4 regions of the Acidovorax sp. FG48 genome follow, and region 4 is predicted to be linked to each of the others. Evidence: predicted binding sites of a transcription regulator. Region 4 holds the regulator's gene; each other region holds the start of a gene.
What was found. Region 4 encodes sigma-54, which starts transcription at its own class of promoters, with help from an activator protein. Its sites were predicted from a motif close to TGGCANGNAANCTGCTTT; they were not measured.
Positions count from the first base shown of each region.

Region 1 (5,532 bases), on a different contig from region 4:
ACGGCCCGAGACCCCCGACCTGGTGGTGCGCCGCGTGGCGTCGTGGCCCGTGGGCCTGTTCGCCAGCGCGGGCTATGTCGAGCGTTTTGGCATGCCCGTGCCCGAGGACGAACTGCGCGGCCACCACCTGGTGGCCTACGCGCCCTACCTGGAGCACAACGCGTTTCTCACCATGGCGGGTGTGCCCGCGCGCCAGGCCCGGATCGCGCTGGCGGTGCGCTCCAGTCTGCTGGTGCGCAAGGGCGTGGCGGCGGGCATTGGGCTGGGCGAGATGCCGGTGTGGATGGGCGAGCGCGAAGGCCTGGTGCGTATCTGGCCCGAGCGCCGCCGGGCGAACGACTACGAGGTCTGGCAGGTGATGCACCCCGACCTGCAACGCACCGCCCGGGTGCGCGCCACCGCAGAGTTTCTGTCCGAGGCGTTCCAGATCGGGTAGATCCCTCACCGATGGAGACCGCCCTTCGCGCGCTGGGCTGCGGGCGGCGCCCAGCGCGGCCGCAGCCCCCCATGCCCCATACTCTGGCGCACATCTTTGCCACTGCAACGCACCATGTCACACACCATTCACCACCAGGAGCAGGACGCCAAGGGCGCGTTCTACATCGCGCACGACGGCCAGCGCCTGGCCGAGATGACCTACAGCCGCACCAACGCCACGATGATCATCGTGGACCACACCGAGGTGGACCCGTCCCTCAGCGGCCAGGGCGTGGGGCGCGCGCTGCTCGGGGCGCTGGTGGAGTGGGCACGGACAACAGGCACCAAGGTGGTCCCGCTGTGCCCGTTTGCCAAGGCACAGTTCGGCAAGGACGCGTCTATCCGCGACGTGCTGGCCTGACGGGCCTGTGAACGATGCGGCCCGCCGGACCTAGTTCCGCAGGGACCAGCAAACAATTCGAGCGCCCCAACCCGCGCCCGTCGAGATCGCAAAGAGCCGCTAAAACAAGCTGCCCTGCCCGCGCAACAGCCCCGGCCTGAACTCGCCCAGGTCCAGGCCCTCACGCTCGCGGTTGAGCCCCAGGCGACGGCAGGTGTTGGCAAAGCGCTGGCGCAGCAAATCGGCCCACAGCCCGCTGCCCTTCATGCGCGTGGCGAAGTCGCTGTCATAGGTCTTGCCGGCAGCGCGCTGCGCTTCGGTGAGGTGGTGCAGGTCTTGCACCCGTGCCATGACGCGCGCTGCACGCTGCGGGTAATGCACCGTGAGCCATTCCCGAAACAGCGCATCCAGCTCCCAGGGTAGGCGCAGCACGGTGTAGAAGGCGGTGCGCGCACCGGCGTCGCGCGCGGCCTCCAGTACCTGCTCCATGTCTTCGGTGATGAAGGGAATCTGCGGCGCCACGCTCACGCCCACCGGCACTCCCGCCTCGGCCAGGGCACGTATGGTGCGCAGCCGCCGGTGGGGTGCGGCAGCACGGGGCTCCATGCGGCGGGCCAGTGTGGCGTCTAGCGTGGTGATGGTGACGTACACCGCCGCCAGGCGCTGTGCGGCCAGCGGGGCGAGCAGGTCCAGGTCGCGCTCCACTCCGCTGGATTTGGTGATCAGCGAAAACGGGTGGCGCGCCTCGCGCATCACTTCGATCACGCTGCGCGTGAGCTTCAGGTCGCGCTCTACAGGCTGGTAGCAGTCGGTGGCCGAGCCGATATTGAGCAGGCGCGGCACATAGCGTGGCTGCGCAAGCTCCTGGCGCAGCACCTGCGCAATGTTGTGCTTGGCCACGATCTGCGTCTCAAAGTCGAGCCCGGGCGAAAAATTGAGGTAGCTGTGCGTGGGCCGCGCGTAGCAGTAGATGCAGCCATGCTCGCAGCCCCGGTAGGGATTGACCGATAGCTCAAAGAAGATGTCGGGCGAGTCGTTGGCGCACAGGGCACTGCGCGCGGTCTCGAAATGCACGCGGGTGGCGGGGGACGGACGGATCTCGCCATCGCCCTCGTCGCACGCAGCAGGCCCGCCCGGCGCCCCTGTGTCCCATTCATCTTCGCCCTCCTGGCATCCATGGCCCGGGGCCAAGCCGTCCGCATTGCCAGTTGCCCTGACAGGGCTCCACCCGTCATCTGCGGGCTCGCGCTGGTCTTTGGCAAACCGGTGCGCCATGGCCGTCGCCGCCCCTCGACCGCGAATGGCTTGCAGCGGAACGCGGATTTCCTGCGGCTCTTCGGGCAGGTCATCTTCGGGAGTGGGTAGGAGGCCCATAGCGAGCAGGGGTGGATTTGGCGCCAAAAAAGCTGTTCATTTATACAGTATTTTAAACACCCATTTTTTTCCTCACGCCATCAAGCCCCAAATCAGTGCGAAACCTTGCACCAACTCTTGGCGCGCTTCTTGCTTCAACTTGGTGCAAATCTGTGGCGCATTACGAAAACGCACCAGAGTCGATCAATCACTATCGCGAGGACGTTATGGAAGCACTCAAACAGGGCACGGATGCCTTGTTCATCTTGCTCGGGGCGATCATGGTGTTGGCCATGCACGCCGGGTTTGCGTTTCTGGAGCTGGGCACGGTCCGCAAAAAGAACCAGGTGAATGCGCTGGTCAAGATCCTGGTGGACTTTTCGGTGTCTACGGTGGTCTATTTCGTCGTCGGCTACACCGTGGCCTACGGCACGCATTTTTTCGTCGGCGCAGAGTCGCTGGTGCAGCTCAGCGGGTATGCGCTGGTCAAGTTCTTCTTCCTGCTCACGTTCGCAGCCGCCATTCCGGCCATCGTGTCGGGCGGCATTGCAGAACGCGCCAAGTTCTGGCCGCAACTGATGGCAACGGCCGTCATCGTCGGTTTTGTGTACCCGTTTTTTGAGGGCATCGCCTGGAACCAGCATTTTGGTGTGCAGGGCTGGATCAAAGCCGTGACGGGGGAGGAGTTTCACGACTTTGCCGGCTCGGTGGTGGTGCACGCCATGGGCGGCTGGATTGCCCTGCCAGCAGTGATCCTGCTGGGCTCCCGCGCCAACCGCTACCGCAAGGATGGCGCAATCTCGGCCCACCCGCCATCGAACATTCCGTTCCTGGCGCTGGGCGCCTGGATCTTGGTGGTGGGCTGGTTCGGCTTCAATGTGATGAGCGCGCAGTCCGTGGACAAGCTCTCGGGCCTGGTCGCCGTGAACTCGCTGATGGCCATGGTGGGCGGCACGCTCGCCGCCCTGGTGCTGGGCAAGAACGACCCCGGCTTTGTGCACAACGGCCCCCTGGCCGGTCTGGTGGCCGTGTGTGCGGGTTCGGACCTCATGCACCCGCTGGGTGCGCTGGTGGTGGGCGCGGTGGCCGGGGCCATCTTTGTGCTGATGTTCACCTTGACACAGAACAAATGGAAGATCGACGACGTGCTCGGCGTATGGCCGCTGCACGGGCTGTGCGGCACCTGGGGCGGGCTGGCTGCGGGCCTCTTTGGCAGCAAGGCATTGGGCGGTCTGGGCGGGGTGAGCCTGTCGGCCCAGCTCATCGGCACGGGCCTGGGCGTGGTATGGGCCCTGATCGGCGGCGTGGTGGTGTACGGCATCCTCAAGCAGACGGTGGGCATCCGGCTGACGCAGGAAGAAGAGTTTGACGGCGCCGACCTGAGCATCCACAAGATCAGCGCCACACCCGACCGCGAAGTGAGCTGGTAGCCCAGCCCACTGGCGACGGCCTGGGTCCGGCGCGGGACCCGGCGTGGGGCCTGATACGGGTCCAAGCCTTCGCCTTGGCGCGCTGTCTGACAGCGGATGGACCGGCGCGCGGCTATACCTGAGCCCTGCGCCCTAGCGGCTCCACGGTCACAATCGCGCCATGCTGTCTTCGCCCCCCTTGTCCCTCACCCAGCCCCAGTCGGCCCGCCCCGGCTGGCTGGGCATGGTCGTGCTGCTGGTCACCCTGGCTCTGGCGGGATGCGCAGGCCTGCCCAAGGAGGTGGACCGCCCGGTGTCGGTTGCTCTGGCGGCTCCCGGCGACACTCCACTGGGCAAACTGGTCGCCGCACGCAGGGCCGCCGAGGGGGCACGGCATGCCTCAGGGTTTGCACTGCTCAGCGGCCCGCAGGCCGCCTACAGCAGCCGCCTGGCCCTGGTGGACGCCGCCCAGAAAACCCTGGACCTTCAGTACTACGCCATCCATGCAGACGCCAGCAGCGAGCGCCTGCTGCTCAGCGTGATGGCAGCGGCCCAGCGCGGTGTAAGGGTGCGCGTGCTGCTGGACGACTTTCACAGCACTGGGCGCGACGCGCAGGTGATGCGGCTGGCGTTTGTGCCCAACATCGAGATGCGCATGTTCAACCCCGTGACGGGGGCCCGGGGGTCGCCCATCGGCCGCATGCTGAGCCTGCTGGGCGACTTCTCGCGCGTGCAGCAGCGCATGCACAACAAGCTGTTCATTGCCGACAACGCCATGGCCGTCACCGGGGGGCGCAACCTGGGCGATGCCTACTTCGGCAACGCCGATTCGGGCAACTTTGTGGACCTGGACGTGCTGGCCGCAGGCCCCATCGTGCAGGACCTCTCGCGCAGCTTTGACAGCTACTGGAACAACGAACGCGCCTACCCGGTGCAGTCGCTTATCACCCAGAGCGAACTCGACCACTTGCGCGACAGCATCCGAGTGGCCGACGAAGGGCGGAGGCGCCGTGTCGCAGGCCAGGGTGGCACCACGGCCCCCGACCGCTCACCGCCCGACATGGGGCCCGGCACCACCGCTGCGCAGCGGGCGCGCATCTGGAACTACGAGCCCATGGACCTGGAGCGCACGCCCTTTGTCTGGGCGGCAGCGGCGGTGCTGGTAGACCAGCCCGCCAAGATCCCTGCGGACAGCGCAGCGGCAGGCAGCGTGCCCAACGGGGCCGCCCCGGCAGTGTCCCCAGCACCACCCAGTCCTACCGCGAGCACCACAGCAGGGGTACCCGGCAACCTGAGCAGCCCCAGCAGTCCCAAGGCCGCTGCCGCCGCGCTGGTGTCGGGCTCCCGCAAAGTAGCGGCGGCAGACAGTCCACCGAGCCCCCTGCCCCGCGCCGGCACGGAGACCAACGAGGCGCAGACCGATACAGTGGTGGATGGCCTTCTGCAGCTCATGGCCCAGGCGCGGCGCGACCTGCTCATCATCTCGCCCTACTTTGTGCCCGGGCCGGACATGGAGGCCGCCTTTGCCGCTGCGCGCGCACGCGGCGTGCGGGTGCGGGTGCTGACCAATTCGCTGGCCTCCAACGACGCGCCCATTGCACACGCCGGCTACGCCCGCCACCGGCCGCAGCTGCTGGCCATGGGGGTGGAGCTGTACGAGATGCACAGCGAGTTGCCCGGCGTGCTGCGAGGGGCGCTGGGCGTGTCGGGCAGCATGGGCAACCACAGCGCGGGCGTCGTGGGTTCGCAAGGCGGATCGCGCGCCATGCTGCACTCCAAGCTGCTGATCGTGGACGGCCGCTTGCTGGTCGTGGGGTCGATGAACCTGGACATGCGTTCACAGCGGCAGAACACCGAGGTGGCACTGCTGATTCGCAGCACGGAGCTGTCTCGCCGGGCCACCACGCAGATTGACACGGCACTGAAAGAATCCGCCTGGCAGGTGCAGACCAC
Region 1 covers NZ_JBMDJH010000013.1:26,669-32,200, reverse strand. Annotated here, with positions in the region: gene ACODSU_RS17450 (LysR family transcriptional regulator) at 1-436, shown strand, start outside; gene ACODSU_RS17445 (GNAT family N-acetyltransferase) at 551-838, shown strand; gene ACODSU_RS17440 (PA0069 family radical SAM protein) at 938-2,191, opposite strand; gene ACODSU_RS17435 (ammonium transporter) at 2,398-3,600, shown strand; gene ACODSU_RS17430 (phospholipase D family protein) at 3,761-5,532, shown strand, end outside.
Region 1: the regulator sigma-54 is predicted to act here: its motif matches at 2,310-2,327, upstream of ACODSU_RS17435 (ammonium transporter).

Region 2 (5,532 bases), on a different contig from region 4:
TGCCTGTTTTGGTGTCTAAAGAGTTATCCCCGATTCCTCCAACTTTAGTGCTAGTTGAGCCTCCCACTCTCCCCCCGAGGGCATCTGCACAATCAGTGGTTGAACGTCTCAGGGAGCTGAAGAAGCTGCGCGAAGAAAATTTAATTACCCAGGAAGCGTACGAATCTAAGCAGCGAGAGATTCTTGCAAGTCAATAGACCGGGGAATCTCGATGCCTGGGTTGCTGGGTACCGGGTTCGCGGTACCAGGCGTTGCGGGAAGCTGTTGTTAGAGGCTTTCATGTCGCGAATCGGCTCTTAGCCGCGGTCGTCTGACTAGTCCAAACTTGTTTGGCGACCGTCAGCCTAGCTGGAGTAGCCCGAACGTCAGTCATACACCTTCTGCAGCAGCCGGATCAGCGTCTTGCGCTCGGCCGTCGTCAGGCGGTTGGTGGCGTCTTCTTCCAGTTGCGCGGCCGTCTGCTCGGCCTGCGCGGTCAATTCCACCCCGGCGGGCGTCAGGTGCACGCCCATGGCACGCCCGTCGCTGGGGTGTGGGCGGCGCTCGATCAGGCCGCGCCGTTCCAGCGCCGCAATCAAGCCCACCATGTTGGGCGGCAGCACGCTGAGCGTGGCGCACAGCTGGCGCGAGGTGATGCCCGGGTTGTGCGCCACCAGCGACAGCACCGAGAAATCCACCACCTTCAGGTCGTACACGGCCATGCGTTCCATGAACACGGCAATGATGGACAGCGCCGCGCGCCGCGTGTTGTAGCCCACCAGCGTGCGCAAAAAGCCGGTGTCCACGGGCTCGCTGGCGGGCGCTGCGGTGTCTGCGGGGGCGGGAACCGAGGGGGATTTCTTGGGGGAACGGACGCTGGACATGGGGGGAGATTGTGCCGGGCGCCCGGCCTCCAGGGGCCGGTACGCCGCGCCCGGCAGGTGCTGTGGGCCCTCTTTTTGATCGAAATCAGCCGCAGGCGCTAGTGAAACATGCGCCAGGTGCTATCAATTTGATATCTGCCCGCACCGCCGCCCCGGTTGTGCTTGCCGCGCCGCCAGCGCCCCTCACGCCGGGCTGCGCAGCACGCGGCGGTACTGCACGGCCTCTGCGACGTGGCTGACCTCGGTGGTCGGCACGCCCGCCAGGTCGGCGATGGTGCGCGCCACCTTCAGCGCCCGGTGCGTGCTGCGGGCCGACCAGCCCAGGCGCGCGGCAGCGGTGTTGAGGAACTTGGCGGCCGCATCATCCAGGTGCAGGTGGGCGTCGATGGCCTGGCCCTGCAGCGCCTGGTTGGTGCAGCCCTGGCGCGCCAGGGCCAGGGCGCGGGCCTGCTCCACCCGGGCGCGGATGCTGGCGGTGGACTCGCCCGCAGCCGCCTGCACCAGTTGCTCGGCGGGCAGGGCGGGCACCTCCACATGCAGGTCGATGCGGTCCAGCAGCGGGCCGCTGAGCTTGGCCTGGTAGCGGTGCACCTGGTCAGGCGTGCAGCGGCAGGCGCGCTGGGTGGACCCCAGAAAGCCGCAGGGGCACGGATTCATCGCCGCAATCATCTGGAACCGGGCCGGAAACTCCGCGCGTTGCGCCGCCCGGGCGATGGTGATGTGGCCGGTCTCCAGCGGCTCGCGCAGGGCCTCCAGTGCAGCGCGGGGGAACTCGGGGAGTTCATCGAGGAAGAGCACGCCCTGGTGGGCCAGCGAAATCTCGCCCGGCCGGGGTGGCGAGCCACCGCCCACCAGCGCCACCGCGCTGGCCGTGTGGTGGGGCTGGCCGGTAGGGCGCACGCCAAAAGCCTCGGGCCGAAAGCGCCCTGCCAGACTGGCAATGGCGGCGCTCTCCAGCGCTTCGTCCACCGTCATCGCGGGCAGCAGCCCGGCAAAACGCTGCGCCAGCATCGACTTGCCCGAGCCCGGTGGCCCGGCCATCAGCACGCTGTGGCCGCCAGCCGCTGCAATCTCCAGCGCGCGCTTGGCGCCTGCCTGGCCCTTCACATCGGCCATGTCGGGCCCGGTGGTGCTGGCGGCGAGCGCGGTGGCCTGCAGGCGCGTCCAGCCGTCGTTGGCCACGTCGGCATCGCCACCGGCCGTGCTGCCGGGTGGCAGGAACGCGCGCACCACGTCCAGCAGGTGGCGGGCACGCACCACGCGCGCGGCGGGCACCAGGGCGGCTTCTTCGGCGCTGCCGGGGGGCAGCACCAGCTGGGCGTCGATCTGCTGCGTCTGCAGCGCCAGGCTGGTGGCCAGCGCACCGCGCACGGGGCGCAACTCGCCCGACAGCGACAGCTCGCCCGCAAACTCGTAGCCCGCCAGGCGGCTGGCGTCCACCTGCCCGCTGGCGGCGAGGATGCCCAGGGCGATGGGCAGGTCAAAGCGACCCGAGTCCTTGGGCAGATCGGCGGGGGCCAGGTTGACGGTAATGCGCTTATTGGTCGGGAACTCCAGCCCCGCGTTCTGCAGTGCCGAGCGCACACGCTCGCGGGCTTCTTTCACCTCCACCTCGGCCAGCCCGACCAGGGTGAAGCTGGGCAAACCGTTGGCCAGATGCACTTCGACGGTGACTGCAGGCGCCTGCAGCCCCAGAAGGGCGCGGCTTTGCACCAAAGCAAGACTCATGAAGCGATTTCTCCCCAGATGGGTGCGTTTTGTAGGTTTTTAGCGCGGCCTGCGGGGCGTCTGCACCAGTTGAGTGCGGCGCTCCGGGCGCGGTCACCGCCACTGTACTGGGGATTGTTGTAACGCAACGCAACCGTGCGGCGCCCTGTGCACCTTGGCGTGGCACGGTCCGTGCTTAAAGCGCTTGTCCCTACTTTGTCCAACCGGAGGAAACATGACCCGCGCCATCATCAAGACCCTGGGCGTTGCCCTTGTTGCAACCCTTCCCATGCTGGCCAGCGCCCAGCTCACCGCCAACGTCAGCCTGACCACGAACTACAAGTTCCGCGGCCAGGACCAGGACACGTCCAAGGTCAAGACCGTCAAGCCCGCACTGCAAGGCGGCTTTGACTACACCTTCGGCGAGACCGGCTTCTACGTGGGCAACTGGAACTCCAGCGTGGACTGGCTGTCCGGCAACTCGCTCGAATCCGACCTGTACGGCGGCTACAAGTTCAAGGCTGGCGGCGTGGACCTGGATGTGGGTCTGCTGACCTACATCTACCCCGGCAACAGCGCGGGCAACACCACCGAAGTCTATGGCGCTGCCACCTTCGGCCCCGTGACGGCCAAGTACTCGCACACCCTGTCCAAGGACTACTTCGCCTACGCAGGTCCTGGCATGAAAGGCCGCAACACCGGCTACCTGAACCTGGCGTTTGCCCAGGAAGTGGCCCCCAGCACCACGCTGAAGGCATCGGTCGGTTTCACCCGCTTTGGTGGTGACATCACCGCCCCCAACTTCATGGATTACAGCCTGGGCGGTTCGTACGACTTCGGCGGCGGCGTGTCCCTCGGCGCTGCCGTGGTCGGCGCCACCAAGAAGGCCTTCTACGGCCCGGTCAACAAGTCGCGCGTGATCGTCACGCTCACCAAAACCCTGTAAGTCTCAATGGGCGCCGGTGGCGCCCATTCCGGAGGATCTGAAAATGAAAATGGTGACAGCCATCATCAAGCCCTTCAAGCTCGACGAAGTGCGCGAAGCGCTCTCCGACATCGGCGTGCAAGGCATCACGGTGACCGAAGTCAAAGGCTTTGGCCGCCAAAAGGGCCACACCGAGCTGTACCGCGGTGCAGAGTACGTGGTGGACTTTCTCCCCAAGGTCAAGATCGAGGCCGCTGTGGCCGACGACCTGGTGGACCGCGTGATCGAGTCCATCGAGACCGCAGCGCGCACCGGCAAGATCGGTGACGGCAAGATTTTCGTGACCCACCTGGAGCAGGTGGTGCGCATCCGCACTGGCGAAACCGGCAAGGAAGCCCTGTAAGGGCGAGGCCGCATCCCATCCAAGAAGAGAAACGCCATGAAAAAACTGCTTGCTTCCTTCATTCTGGGGCTCGGTCTGCTGACCATGGGCAACCTGTCCATGGCCCAGGCGCCTGCCGCCACCGAGCCCGCCGCCGCAGCCCCCGCTGCTGCAGCACCGGCCGCTGATGCTGCTGCACCTGCAGCTCCCGCAGCCGCTGCCGCGCCTGCCGCAGAAGCCGCCGCCGCGCCGGCAGCCCCTGCGGCCCCAGCGCCCAAGGTCGATTCCGGCGACACCGCCTGGATGCTGACCTCCACGCTGCTCGTGATCCTGATGACCATCCCTGGCCTGGCCCTGTTCTACGGCGGCCTGGGCCGCAGCAAGAACATGCTGTCGGTGCTGATGCAGGTCTTCGTGGTGTTCTCGCTGATCTCGCTGCTGTGGGCCATCTATGGCTACAGCCTGGCGTTCTCGGGCGAGGGCAAGTTCTTCGGCGGCTTCGACAAGATCTTCCTCAAGGGCGTGACCCAGGAGACCTTCGGCGCCCTGACCACGATTCCTGAGTACGTGTTCTTCGCGTTCCAGGGCACGTTTGCCGCCATCACTGTGGCACTGATCGTGGGCTCGTTCGCCGAGCGCATCAAGTTCGCTGCCGTGCTGATCTTCTCGGTGCTGTGGTTCACCTTCAGCTACGTGCCCATGGCCCACATCGTGTGGGGCGGCGGTCTGCTGGGTGCTGACGGTGCTCTGGACTTTGCGGGTGGCACCGTGGTGCACATCAACGCCGGTATCGCTGGCCTGGTGGGTGCATACATGGTGGGCAAGCGCATCGGCTTCGGCAAGGAAGCCATGACACCCCACAGCCTGACACTGACCATGGTGGGCGCCTCGCTGCTGTGGGTGGGCTGGTTCGGCTTCAACGCTGGCTCTGCCGGTGCTGCCAATGCCAACGCGGGCCTGGCTTTTGTGAACACCGTGCTGGCCACTGCCGCCGCCACGCTGTCGTGGATCGCTGGTGAAGCGCTGCACAAGGGCAAGGCCTCGATGCTGGGTGCTGCCTCCGGTGCGGTGGCGGGCCTGGTGGCCGTGACGCCTGCTGCAGGCTTCGTGGGCCCCATGGGTTCCATCGTGATGGGCCTGATCGCTGGTGTGGTCTGCCTGTGGGGTGTGGGTGGCCTCAAGCGCATGCTGAACGTGGACGACGCGTTTGACGTGTTCGGCGTGCACGGCGTGGGCGGTATCCTGGGTGCCATCCTGACTGGTGTGTTCGCTTCGCAAAGCCTGGGTGGCACGGGCGGCCTGACGCCTGACACCTTCGCCATGGGCGCTCAAGTCTGGGTGCAGGTCAAGAGCGTGCTGTTCACCATCGTCTGGTCTGGTGTGGTGGCGTTCATCGCCTACAAGATCGCCGACCTGCTCGTGGGCCTGCGTGTTTCGGAAGAAGCCGAACGCGAAGGTCTGGACATCACCTCGCACGGCGAAACGGCGTACAACCGCTGATCGCTCTGCGCCCCACGCGCTGCGGTGTCTGGTGGCACCGTGGCGTCGCAATAAGAACAAGCGAGTTACTCCTCTGGTTATTTCAGCCCGCCGACCACCGGCGGGCTTTTTTCGTACCGGTGGGTAGCGAGTGCGTGGGGGTGTGGGACTGGCGG
Region 2 covers NZ_JBMDJH010000001.1:622,335-627,866, forward strand. Annotated here, with positions in the region: gene ACODSU_RS02870 (SHOCT domain-containing protein) at 1-197, shown strand, start outside; gene ACODSU_RS02875 (MarR family winged helix-turn-helix transcriptional regulator) at 366-863, opposite strand; gene ACODSU_RS02880 (YifB family Mg chelatase-like AAA ATPase) at 1,047-2,591, opposite strand; gene ACODSU_RS02885 (TorF family putative porin) at 2,806-3,516, shown strand; gene glnK (P-II family nitrogen regulator) at 3,560-3,898, shown strand; gene ACODSU_RS02895 (ammonium transporter) at 3,935-5,377, shown strand.
Region 2: the regulator sigma-54 is predicted to act here: its motif matches at 2,752-2,769, upstream of ACODSU_RS02885 (TorF family putative porin).

Region 3 (5,532 bases), on a different contig from region 4:
GGACACCAGGGTCTGGCCCTTGGGAAACGCATATTCGTGCTGGCTGACCGGCAGATTGACGCGCATAACAACCTCTTGGAGAGCTACGGTTGCTCTGATTACGAGAGCAGCCCGACAGTGGGAAATGCCGTTTTCATCGTACGCGCAATCGACAGGATTTGAAACAAGTTGTTGGTGCCGCTGCGAATCATTTCCAACTTGGTGCAAAACCCCAACAGAGCGCTCAGAGCTATGCCGCAGCGCACCAATATGGGTACCGAGCAGCCAATGACGGTGCATTTTTGATAGCAGCTTTCGCCTTACCACCCTGGCATTCCCTAATTTTTTCACAAACAGCTGTCTATTCCGGCACTGGCATACCCATTGCTTATCACGGAGCGCGGCCAACGCTGGCCGCGTGTCAGCCCGGTGCAATGGCGGATTGGGCGAACAGGACGTTGGCGTCTTCATGGAGTGCGTTGGGGCTGGTCAGCCCGCGTGGTCCGTGTGGACGCCTTTTTGTTTTCTGGCCGGGCCAAGGGGCAAGCCCCCCCTGCCCTTTGCACTCACACCCATGCATTACTTCAGAGAGTTCCTCAAATCCGGCCACGCCCCCACGCTGTGGGCGTCGTTTCTGTACTTCGGTTTTTCGTGCGCGGTGTGGGTCATCAACGGCGCGATGGCGCCTTTCATCCGCGAGAGCTTCCAGCTCTCCCCCACGCAAATGGGGATGATGCTGTCCATCCCCATTTTTGCGGGCGCGCTGATGCGGTTTCCGCTGGGCATCCTGGCGCAGTACATCGGGCGCAAGCGCGCCACGCTGGTCGAGATGGCCGGCATCTTTGTGGCCATGGGCTATGGCTACCTGTTCGTGCACACCTTCAACGACCTGCTGGCGCTGGGCATTCTGCTGGGCGTAGCGGGGGCGAGCTTTGGCGTGGCGCTGTCGCTGGGATCGGGCTCATTTCCTCCGCGCTTCAAGGGGCTGGCCATGGGCATCGTGGGCGCAGGCAATGTGGGCACGGCGGTGGCCGCCCTGCTGGCGCCCTCTCTGGCGCAGCAATTTGGCTGGCAGGCGGTGTATGGCTTTGCCGCCGTGAGCGTGGCTGTGCCCGCCGTGGTGATGGCGGTGTATGCCAAGGAGCCACCCGACCTCGCTCCCCACGCAACGTTCCGCGAGCACATTGCCTGCCTGTTCGAGAAAGACGGCTGGGCGTTCAGCCTGATCTACGCCGTGACGTTTGGCGGCTTCATCGGCCTGACGGCCTTTTTGCCCAGCTACTTCTACGACCAGTTTGGCGTGAGCAAGGTGCAGGCGGGGCAGCTGACCATGCTGGCGGCCTTTCTGGGTGCGGCACTGCGGGTGATGGGCGGCTGGCTGTCGGACCACTGGGGTGGCGTCAACACGCTCACGGGTGTGCTGGCCGTCACCGCCGTGAGCATGGTGCTGTGTGGCCTGGCCGAGAACTCGCTGCCGGTGACGATGCTGCTGTTTCTGGTGTGTTTTGCCGCACTGGGCGCGGGCAACGGCGCGCTGTTCCAGCTGGTGCCGCTGCGCTGGCCGCTGTCCACGGCGGTGGCGGGCTCGATGATTGGTGAGATCGGCGCGCTCGGCGGCGGCCTCATCCCCAACGGCATGGGCTTTTCACGCCAGTACACAGGCACCTATCTGTGGGGCTTTGTGGGCATTGCGGCGTGTGCCGCTGCCATGCTGGTGCTGCTGCGGGTGATGCAGATCCGCTGGACCCGCACGTGGGCGGAGAAAGGTGGACGCGCGCGCGGCGCGTGAACGGCGTAGCCGTTAGGGCGCGGCAGCACCTTGCCGCATTTCAAGCCAAATAGGCGCCCAGCGGAATTTCCTCATACCTTGATAGCTATATTTCTAATAGCAAATCAATCGCCTCACCTAGGCAAAAACAGCAGCCAGTACACCAGCAACAGGTTCACCAGCACGCTCACCGCCAACGCGATCTTCCACAGCGCCGTTGCGTCGCGTTGCATCAGCGGCTGTGGGCCCGGGGCGGACAAGGGGCGTGACGCACCCCGTTCCAGCGCCAGCAGCAACTCCTCGGCGGTTTCAAAGCGCTGCGTGCGCTGGCGGGCCACGGCCTTCAATGCGATCTGGTCCAGCCAGATGGGCACGCTGGGGTGGTGGCGGCTGGGCGCCACCGGGTCGCGGTGGTAGCGACCCAACTGGTACTGCACTACCTCGCCATAGGGCAGGCGCCCGTGGCTCAGCAGCTGGTACAGCGTGACACCCAGCGCAAACAGGTCGCTGCCCGCATCGGGCAACTGGCCGGCCGGGTCGCCGTTCTTCTCGTAACCGGGCCACTGCTCAGGGTTCATGTAGCTGGGGGTGCCTGCATGCAGGCAGCGCGTGGCCTCGGGCTCGCGGCCCGACAGGGCCACACCCAGGTCCAGCACCCGCAGCACGCCGTCGTCGCCCAGGTGCAGGTTGTCGGGCTTGATGTCGCGGTGCACCACCCCTTGCCGGTGCAGCCATCCCAACACTTGCGCCGCCTGCATCACCACCGACACGACCTGGGGCACACCCAGGTGCTGGCGGGCACGCAGGCGCTGGCCCAGGGTCTGCCCCGCATGCCAGTCATAGAGCAGATAAAACGCACTGGCGCCGGGGCCTGCACCGCCCTGCTCGGCCGGCCAGGTGTTCAGGCGCGCCAGATGCACCGCTGCGTGGCCGGACTGCATGCGCCGGGCCACCCAGGCTTCGTGCGCCAGCGTGGCGCGCTCCTGCGCATCATGCGCGCGGGCGGGGACCAGGGTCTTGAGCGCATACAGCCGCTGGGTGGCCGGGTCGCGCACCTGGTAGATGCGGTGAACGCCGCTATCGGCCACCAGCGCGGTCACCACCAGGCCGTCCACCGGGTCGCCCACCTTGAGCAGTGGCAACACCGGCAACTGCAGGGCACGGCGGGACTCGTCCTGCAAGGTGGCCTCCAGCGCCCCCTGCACCCGCACCACCAGTGCGGTGACGTTGTCGGTGCTGCCCCGGCGCAGGGCTGCGCGCGTGATCTCGTCGCTCAGTGCCTGGGCGCTCGCGTCCGCCCGCAGCAACTGGCGCAGCTCACGCTCCGGCAAGCTGCCGTGCACGCCATCGGACAGCAGCACCAGCAGGTCGCCGCTGTGCAGTTCGCCCTGGCTGTAGTCCACCACCACATGGTCGTCCAGGCCCATGGCGCGGGTGAGCTGGTGCGCAAAGTCGCGCTGCGCCATCACATGGTCGGTCGTCAGCAGTTGCAGCCGGCCGCCCCGCAACAGATAGGCGCGCGTGTCACCCACATGGGCCAGCGTGTACGACTGGCCGCGCAGCACGATGGCGGTGAGCGTGGTCAGGCCCACGGCGGGCTGGCGGCGCCGGTTCATCGACGCGAGCCAGCCGTTGTGCGCGCTCAGGATGCGGTCCAGCGCCACGGTGGTGTCCCAGGTGTCGGGCGTGGCGAAGTAGTCGTTCACCAGCGTGTTCACCGTGGTCTGGGCGGCTTCGCGCCCGTTGCCTCCGGTGCTCACGCCATCGGCAATGGCTGCAATGGCGCCACGTTCGCGGTCGCGCCCCTGCCCTTGCAACAGGGCGGCAAAGTCTTCATTGACTTCGTTACGCCCAGCTTGCGAGGTGTGGCCGATGTCCAGTTCAAAACTCATGCACCAGCTCCATGCAGGTTCCATTCCCAAGCTGGTGCATGCATGCACCGCTGCGCGCAGCCCGGTCCACGGCTACCGCCCCCCAACGCGTGCTGCACAGGGCGGGCCCCTGTGCTGTCACCCCAGATCAGTGCACAAACTCTGGCACGGCCATTGCTTACCCAAAGCAACGGCCCCACGGGGCCACGCAATTCAGCGGTGCAACGGCGCACCAAGGGGTTGTATGGACGAAGGCGTCCCCACATGCGGTTTCGATGAAAGGTCGGAGCTGCATCGTGTGGACGCCTTTTTTGTTTTTGGCATCGCCCAGGCGATGGAACCGACGGAGTCACAATGAAAAAGCTCAAACTGGTGATGGTGGGGAACGGCATGGCCGGTGTGCGCACGCTGGAAGAGCTGCTCAAGATTGCCCCCGATCTGTATGACATCACGGTCTTCGGGGCCGAGCCGCACCCCAACTACAACCGCATTCTGCTGTCACCCGTGCTGGCGGGCGAGCAGACGATTGACGAGATCATCCTCAACGACTGGCAGTGGTACGCCGACAACCACATCACGCTGCACACCGGCTTCACCGTGACCGATGTGGACCGCGTGCGCCGCGTGGTCACCGCCACCAGCAAAGACGGTGATGTGATCACCGCCGAGTACGACCGCCTCATCATGGCCACGGGCTCCAACCCCTTCATCCTGCCCGTGCCCGGCAAAGACCTCCAGGGCGTGCTGGCCTACCGCGACATTGCCGACACACAGGCCATGATCGACGCAACCGCCACGTACAAACACGCCGTCGTCATCGGCGGCGGCCTGCTGGGCCTGGAGGCTGCCAACGGCCTCATGAAGCGCGGCATGACCGTGAGCGTGGTGCACGTGATGCCCTCGCTGATGGAGCGCCAGCTCGATGACGTGGCGGGCAAGATGCTGCAGAAGTCGCTGGAAGACCGTGGCATGCGCTTCTTGATGGGCGCACAGACGCAGGAACTGGTGGGCAACGCCGAAGGCCGCGTGAGCGCCGTCAAGTTCAAGGACGGCACCGAAGTGCTCGCCGACCTGGTGGTGATGGCAGTGGGCATCCGCCCCAACACCGCGCTGGCAGAAAAGATGCGCCTGCACGTGAACCGGGGCATTGTGGTGAGCGACACGCTGCAAACCACCACCGACGCGCGCATCTACGCCGTGGGTGAATGCGCGGCACACCGGGGCATTGCCTATGGTCTGGTAGCCCCGCTGTTCGAGCAGGGCAAGGTGCTGGCCAACCATCTGGCCGAGTTCGGCATCGGGCGCTACCAGGGCTCGCTCACCTCCACCAAGCTCAAGGTGACAGGCATCGACCTTTTTTCAGCGGGCGACTTCCAGGGCGGCGAGAACACCGAAGAGATCGTGATGAGCGACCCCTTTGGCGGCGTGTACAAGAAGCTGGTCATCAAGGACGACAAGCTGGTGGGCGCCTGCCTGTATGGCGACACCGTGGACGGCAGCTGGTACTTCAAGCTGCTGCGCGATGGCCGCAGCGTGAGCGACATCCGCGACAAGCTGATGTTTGGCGAGAGCAACATCGGCGACGTGGGCCACCAGGGCCAAAGCAAGGCATCGGCCATGGCCGACAGCGACGAGGTGTGCGGCTGCAATGGCGTGACCAAGGGCGCCATCTGCAAGGCCATCAAGGACAAGGGCCTGTTCACGCTGGATGAAGTACGCAAGCACACCAAGGCCAGCGCATCGTGCGGCTCGTGCACGGGCTTGGTCGAGCAGATCATCATGTTCACCGCCGGTGGCGACTACAGCGCCACGCCCAAGACCAAGGCCATGTGCGGCTGCACCGACCACGGACACCAGGCGGTGCGCGACGCGATCCGTGCCAACAAGCTGCTGAGCATTGGCGATGTTTTCAAG
Region 3 covers NZ_JBMDJH010000028.1:43,087-48,618, forward strand. Annotated here, with positions in the region: gene ACODSU_RS23795 (methyl-accepting chemotaxis protein) at 1-66, opposite strand, end outside; gene ACODSU_RS23800 (MFS transporter) at 554-1,768, shown strand; gene ACODSU_RS23805 (bifunctional protein-serine/threonine kinase/phosphatase) at 1,882-3,639, opposite strand; gene nirB (nitrite reductase large subunit NirB) at 3,973-5,532, shown strand, end outside.
Region 3: the regulator sigma-54 is predicted to act here: its motif matches at 3,782-3,799, upstream of nirB (nitrite reductase large subunit NirB).

Region 4 (5,532 bases):
TGGTCGCAGGGCGGCATGCGCTGAAGGGCGTCGCCCCCGCGCAGCTGCACGGCCTGGGCCACGCCCGCGCGCTCGGCGTTGCGCTGCGCAAAATCAACCATACGGAAGGCCACATCACTGCCAAATATGGGTACAGCGCTAGTACATATTGCGCCTTCAGCTTCGTTTTTGATAGCACCCCAGACATGTGCCTGGAACGGCAGCAGCTTTTCAAACGCAAAGCGCCGCAGCATGCCTGCGGGGATGCGGCAGGCGATCTGCGCGGCCTCGACCACGATGGTGCCGCTGCCGCAGCAAGGGTCGTACAGGGGCTGGGGGTTGTCGCCGTGCGGGTCCCACCCGCTGGCGGCGATCATGGCGGCAGCCAGGGTTTCCTTGAGCGGCGCGTCGCCCTTGTCCTCGCGCCAGCCGCGCTTGAACAACGGCTCGCCCGAGGTGTCGATGTAGATCGTGGCTTCGTCGGTGGTCAGGTGCAGGTGGATGCGCACGTCGGGCCACTGGGTGTTCACATCGGGGCGCACGCCGCTCTTGTGGCGGAAGCGGTCGGCCACGGCATCTTTCACCTTGAGGCCTGCGAAGTTCAGGCTCTGCAGCGGGCTGTGCTGGGCCGTCACTTCGACCTTGAAGGTCTGGCGCGTGGTGAACCAGATCTCCCAAGCCACATCGCTGGCCATGTTGTAGAGGTCGTTTTCAGAACGGTAAGGACGGTGCGCCAGCTGCACCAGCACGCGCTGGGCCAGGCGGCTGTGCAGGTTGAGCTGCATGGCCTGGCGCCACGAGGCGCGCAGCAGCACGCCGCCCCGCCCCACCAGCAGGTCTTGCCCCGTGAGGCCTGTGATGCCATGCACCTCGTCGGCCAGAAAGCCCTCGACGCCCGCGGCGCAAGGGAGGAAAAGTTGGAGTTGGTTCATGTCGATGGGGAGGATACGCGCTCGGGCACGGCGGGGGAACCGGGCGCCCCCGCGCGGGCCAGCAGCAGCTGGCGGATGGAGTCGGGGATAGGGGCGACCTTGCGGCTGGCCTTGCCGATGAAAACGATGCCGATCTTGCCGCGCGCTACTTCGCGGCCCGAGGCTTTTTCGGTCATGCAGAACACCAGGTCGAAGCCGTAGCGGTTGAAGTCCGCAGGCGCCATCTCCACGCGCATGGTTTCGCCGTGGAAGCCTTCGGACTTGTACTGCGCCACGATGTCGCCCACCACGATGGACAGGCCGCCCACATCGGCCTCCGGGTATCCCAGCGACTGGAAAAAGCGCACGCGCGCCTCAGACACCAGGCTGAGCAGTTGCGCGTTGTCCAGGTGCCCGCCCTGGTTCACGTGGCTGATGTAGATCTGCAGTTCGGTGGCAAAGCCGAAGTGCGGGGGAAGGTCAAAGACGATGCGGGCCATGGTGGGCTGCGGTGGGTAATGCGGAAACAACAGAAAAGACTACGGCGGCGCTGGCGGGCAGAGCGCCACCTGCCGCGCGTCTACAAAGCCTTGCGCAGATTCGCTGGCGCGATCTTGAGCGCCTCGCGGTACTTGGCCACCGTGCGGCGTGCGCATTCGATGCCCTGCTCCTTGAGCATCTCGGCAATCTGGCTGTCGGACAGCGGCTTGGCCGGGTTCTCCGCCGACACGAACTGCTTGATCAACGCGCGCACCGCCGTACTGGAGGCGTTGCCGCCCGTTTCGGTGCCCAGGCCGGAGCCAAAGAAGTACTTCAGCTCGTAGGTGCCAATCGGCGTGGCCATGTACTTGGCGGTGGTGACGCGGCTGATGGTGGACTCGTGCAGGCCCAGTTCGTCGGCAATGTCGCGCAGCACCAGCGGGCGCATGGCCAGTTCGCCGTGGGTGAAAAAGTTCTTTTGCCGCTCAACGATGGCGCGCGAGACGCGCAGGATGGTGTCAAAGCGCTGCTGGATGTTCTTGATGAACCAGCGCGCCTCCTGCAAGCGCTGCTGCATGCCCTGGTGGCCTTCGCCGCCCTTGTGGCCGCGCAGGGCGCCTGCGTAGATGTCGTGCACGCGCAGGCGGGGCATCACGTCGGGGTTGAGCTGCACGATGAAGTTCTGCTGGCCACTGCCATTGGCGCGACCGGCTTTGCGCACGATGACGTCGGGCACGATGATGTTGCGCTCCACGTCGGCAAACTTGCGGCCGGGGCGCGGTTCCAGGCGGGCGATGAGTGCCATGGCAGCGCGGGTGCGCTCTTCTCCAGCCACGCCACCTTCGCTGCACAGCTGCGTCAGGCGGCGGATGTCGCGGCGGGCCAGCATCTCCAGCGGCTGCTGGCAGATGCGCAGAGCGGTCTGCACGGTCTCGGGGTCGGCGTCGCTGTCTTCGTCGGCCGCCAACGCCGCGAGCTGCAGCGTCAGGCATTCGGACAGATTGCGCGCGCCCACGCCCACAGGTTCCAGGCTTTGCAGCAGGCGCTGGGCCACCGTGAAGCGGTGCACCAGCTCTTCGATCTGTTCCAGGTCGTCGGGCCCGGCGAGGCTGATGGCGAGTTCTTCCAGCGGCTCTTCGAGGTAGCCGTCGTCGTTCAGCGATTCGATGAGGAAACGCAGCGCGGCCGTGTCCACTTCGGACAGGCGCAGCGACAGCGCCTGGCGGTGCAAAAAGGCCGTCAGCGATTCGTGCGAGCGGGCCAGCTCGGTGGCATCGGCCTCGTCGCCTTCCGCGTCGTTGCGGGTGCGTGCCGGGGCGTCGCCGCCCCACTCGGCATCGTTGGGCGCCATCTCGACGGTGCCGTCGCCGCTCCAGTCGGGTTCGTCCGAGCCCCCACCGGAGATTTCAGCATCGTTTTGGCTTTCAGTGCTGGTGCTGCTTACGCTGGAAGCTCCTGAAAACATAGCATCATCGGCGCTGTAGTCGTCGGCCTGTGCCGGCGTGTCGGCGGCTTCCAGGCCAAATTCCTCGCGCGGGGCTTCGTCGGCATTGCGTTCGAGGAACGGGTTTTCGTCGAGCATCTGCTCGACTTCCTGCGACAGTTCGAGCGTGGACAACTGCAGCAGCCGGATGGACTGCTGGAGCTGGGGGGTCAATGCGAGATGCTGCGAGACGCGCAGCGACAGTCCAGGCTTCATCACATGCGGAAGTGTTCGCCCAGGTACACCCGTCGCACTTCTGCGTTGTCCACGATCTCGGAGGGCGTGCCCTGCGCCAGCACGCGGCCGTCGCTGATGATGAAGGCGTGGTCGCAGATGCCCAGCGTCTCGCGCACGTTGTGGTCGGTGATGAGCACACCAATACCGCGTGCCTTGAGGAAGCCAATGATGCGCTGGATCTCGATCACTGCGATGGGGTCGATGCCCGCAAAGGGCTCGTCCAGCAGGATGAAACGCGGCTGGGTGGCCAAGGCACGGGCAATCTCGACGCGGCGGCGCTCGCCGCCCGACAGCGCCAGGGCAGGTGAAGCCCTCAGGTGGTCCACGCGCAGCTCTTGCAGCAGGGCCGTCAGGCGCTCTTCGATGGCATCGCGCGACAGCGGCTGGCCGTCATCGGCGCGCTGCAGTTCCAGCACGGCGCGCACGTTTTCTTCGACGGTGAGCTTGCGGAAGATGGAGGCTTCTTGCGGCAGGTACGACAGCCCCAGGCGCGACCGGCGATGGATGGGCATGTGGGCCACGGACTGGCCGTCGATACGGATGTCACCCGCATCGCTGCGTACCAAGCCCACGATCATGTAGAACGAAGTGGTCTTGCCCGCGCCATTGGGGCCCAGCAAACCCACGACTTCGCCTTTTTGCACCTCCAGGGACACGTCCTTGACGACCTTGCGGCTGCCATAGGACTTGGCCAGGTGCTGCACCTCCAGGCGGCTGCCCGACTGCGAATCAGGCCCCAGACGGCTGTTCGCAGGGGTCGCCGGGGTCTCGGGACCAGTACTCACCACGGGCCCGCTCACTTGGCGCCACCGCCAAGGGTGTTGCTGGGGCGCAGCGCCGGTGCGGGCGACTCGGGCGCCTTGGCGGGGGCTGCTGCGCCAGGCGGCGGGTCCTTGGGTGCCAGCACGGCACGCACACGGCCACCGGGCGCAGGGGTGTCGCCGACCGCAGCCGAAGACGCAGGCGCCTTCTGGCCATCGACGGTGAACACGTCGGTGAGGTTGTTGTAGACGATCACGGCGCCGGTGATCTCATCGTTCAGCACCGACCCACGGTAGCGGCGCAGTTCGGCGCGGGTGATGAAGCGCACGTTGTCGGCCTTGCCGTCGTATTCGATGACTTCGCTTTCGCCTTCGATGAACTCGTCCGGCGCCCCCGCCACGGTGTCGCGCTTCTGGCGGAAGAACGCTCGTTTGCCTGCCTCGGCCGTGACCACGCCGTACTGGTAGCCGTCAGCGTCCTGGCGCACATCCAGCCGCGCGCCGCGCAGCACGATGGTGCCCTTGGTCATCACCACGCGGCCCGAGAACACGCTGGTCTGCTTGAGTTCATCGTGCCGCAAGGCGTCGGCCTCGATGTTCATGGGCTTGGCACGGTCTGCCTTTTCGGCATGTGCCATGCCCGCAAGGCCGGTCAGGGCTGCGAGCACAAGGAAGGGGAGTAGGCGGTGGGTCATAGGGCACGAATCTTGCAATGATTGTAGCCATCCGATGGTACCCACCCCGAAAAAAAGCCCGCATCCGCGGGCCTTTCGGACAACTTGCCGACAGGGTCGGCAGATCGTCAGGCTTTGCGTGCCGTGGCCGCCAGGTATTCGACCACCTGCAACACGGTCTGCATGCTGCCGGCCATCGTGCCGTCGGTGTAGTACTTGCCCGCCACACCCATGGAAGGCACGCCCTCAACACCGTACGAATCTTGCAGCTGCGAGGCGCGACGCACCTGGTTGGCCACGCTGAAGGAGCCGTAGACCTCCTTGAACTTGGCCGCATCCACGCCCTGCTGGGTCACCCAGGCCAGGATTTCGTCGTCCTTGGCGAGCTTGGCCTTTTCCACGTGGATGGCACGGAAGACCTTGGCGTGCAGGGCTTCGAGCTTGCCCATGCCTTCAAGCGTATAGAACAGCTTTTGCTGGGGCACGAAGCTGGCGTTGAATGCCACGGGCACACGGCGGATGGAGAGGTCCTTGGGCGCGGCCTTGACCCAGGCGTCCAGCGTGGGCTCGAAGGCGTTGCAGTGGGGGCAGCTGTACCAGAAGAACTCGATCACATCGACCTTGCCAGCGGGGGCGTCTGGGGCGACGGGCTTGTCCAGCCGCTTGAAGTCCTTGCCCTCCTTGAACTGGCGGGCTTGCGCCATGGCAGGGTTGGCCACTGGCAGCGTCAGGGCAGAAGCGGCAACCGCCGAGGCGGCGGACAAAGAAAACTCACGGCGTTTCATGACAAAGACTCTCCTGGTTCAGGTATGCGGGATGTGAGACATCCCTTTACAAAAAGTTCAGCCCTGGCGGTGGCGCCGTTTTTGCAAGCGCTTCAGCGCTGCACGCGCACGAGCGCCGATTCCAGCCCGGCGCCGTCGAGTTTCTCTTTGAGCACCTCGGCATCGTCCCGTTTGGTGAAGGGGCCGATGCGCACCCGGAACACCGCCCGGCCATTTTGCTCA
Region 4 covers NZ_JBMDJH010000016.1:18,843-24,374, reverse strand. Annotated here, with positions in the region: gene ACODSU_RS19075 (THUMP domain-containing class I SAM-dependent RNA methyltransferase) at 1-911, opposite strand, end outside; gene ACODSU_RS19070 (acyl-CoA thioesterase) at 908-1,390, opposite strand; gene ACODSU_RS19065 (RNA polymerase factor sigma-54) at 1,471-3,069, opposite strand; gene lptB (LPS export ABC transporter ATP-binding protein) at 3,069-3,830, opposite strand; gene lptA (lipopolysaccharide transport periplasmic protein LptA) at 3,887-4,546, opposite strand; gene ACODSU_RS19050 (thiol:disulfide interchange protein DsbA/DsbL) at 4,654-5,310, opposite strand; gene ACODSU_RS19045 (SPOR domain-containing protein) at 5,403-5,532, opposite strand, start outside.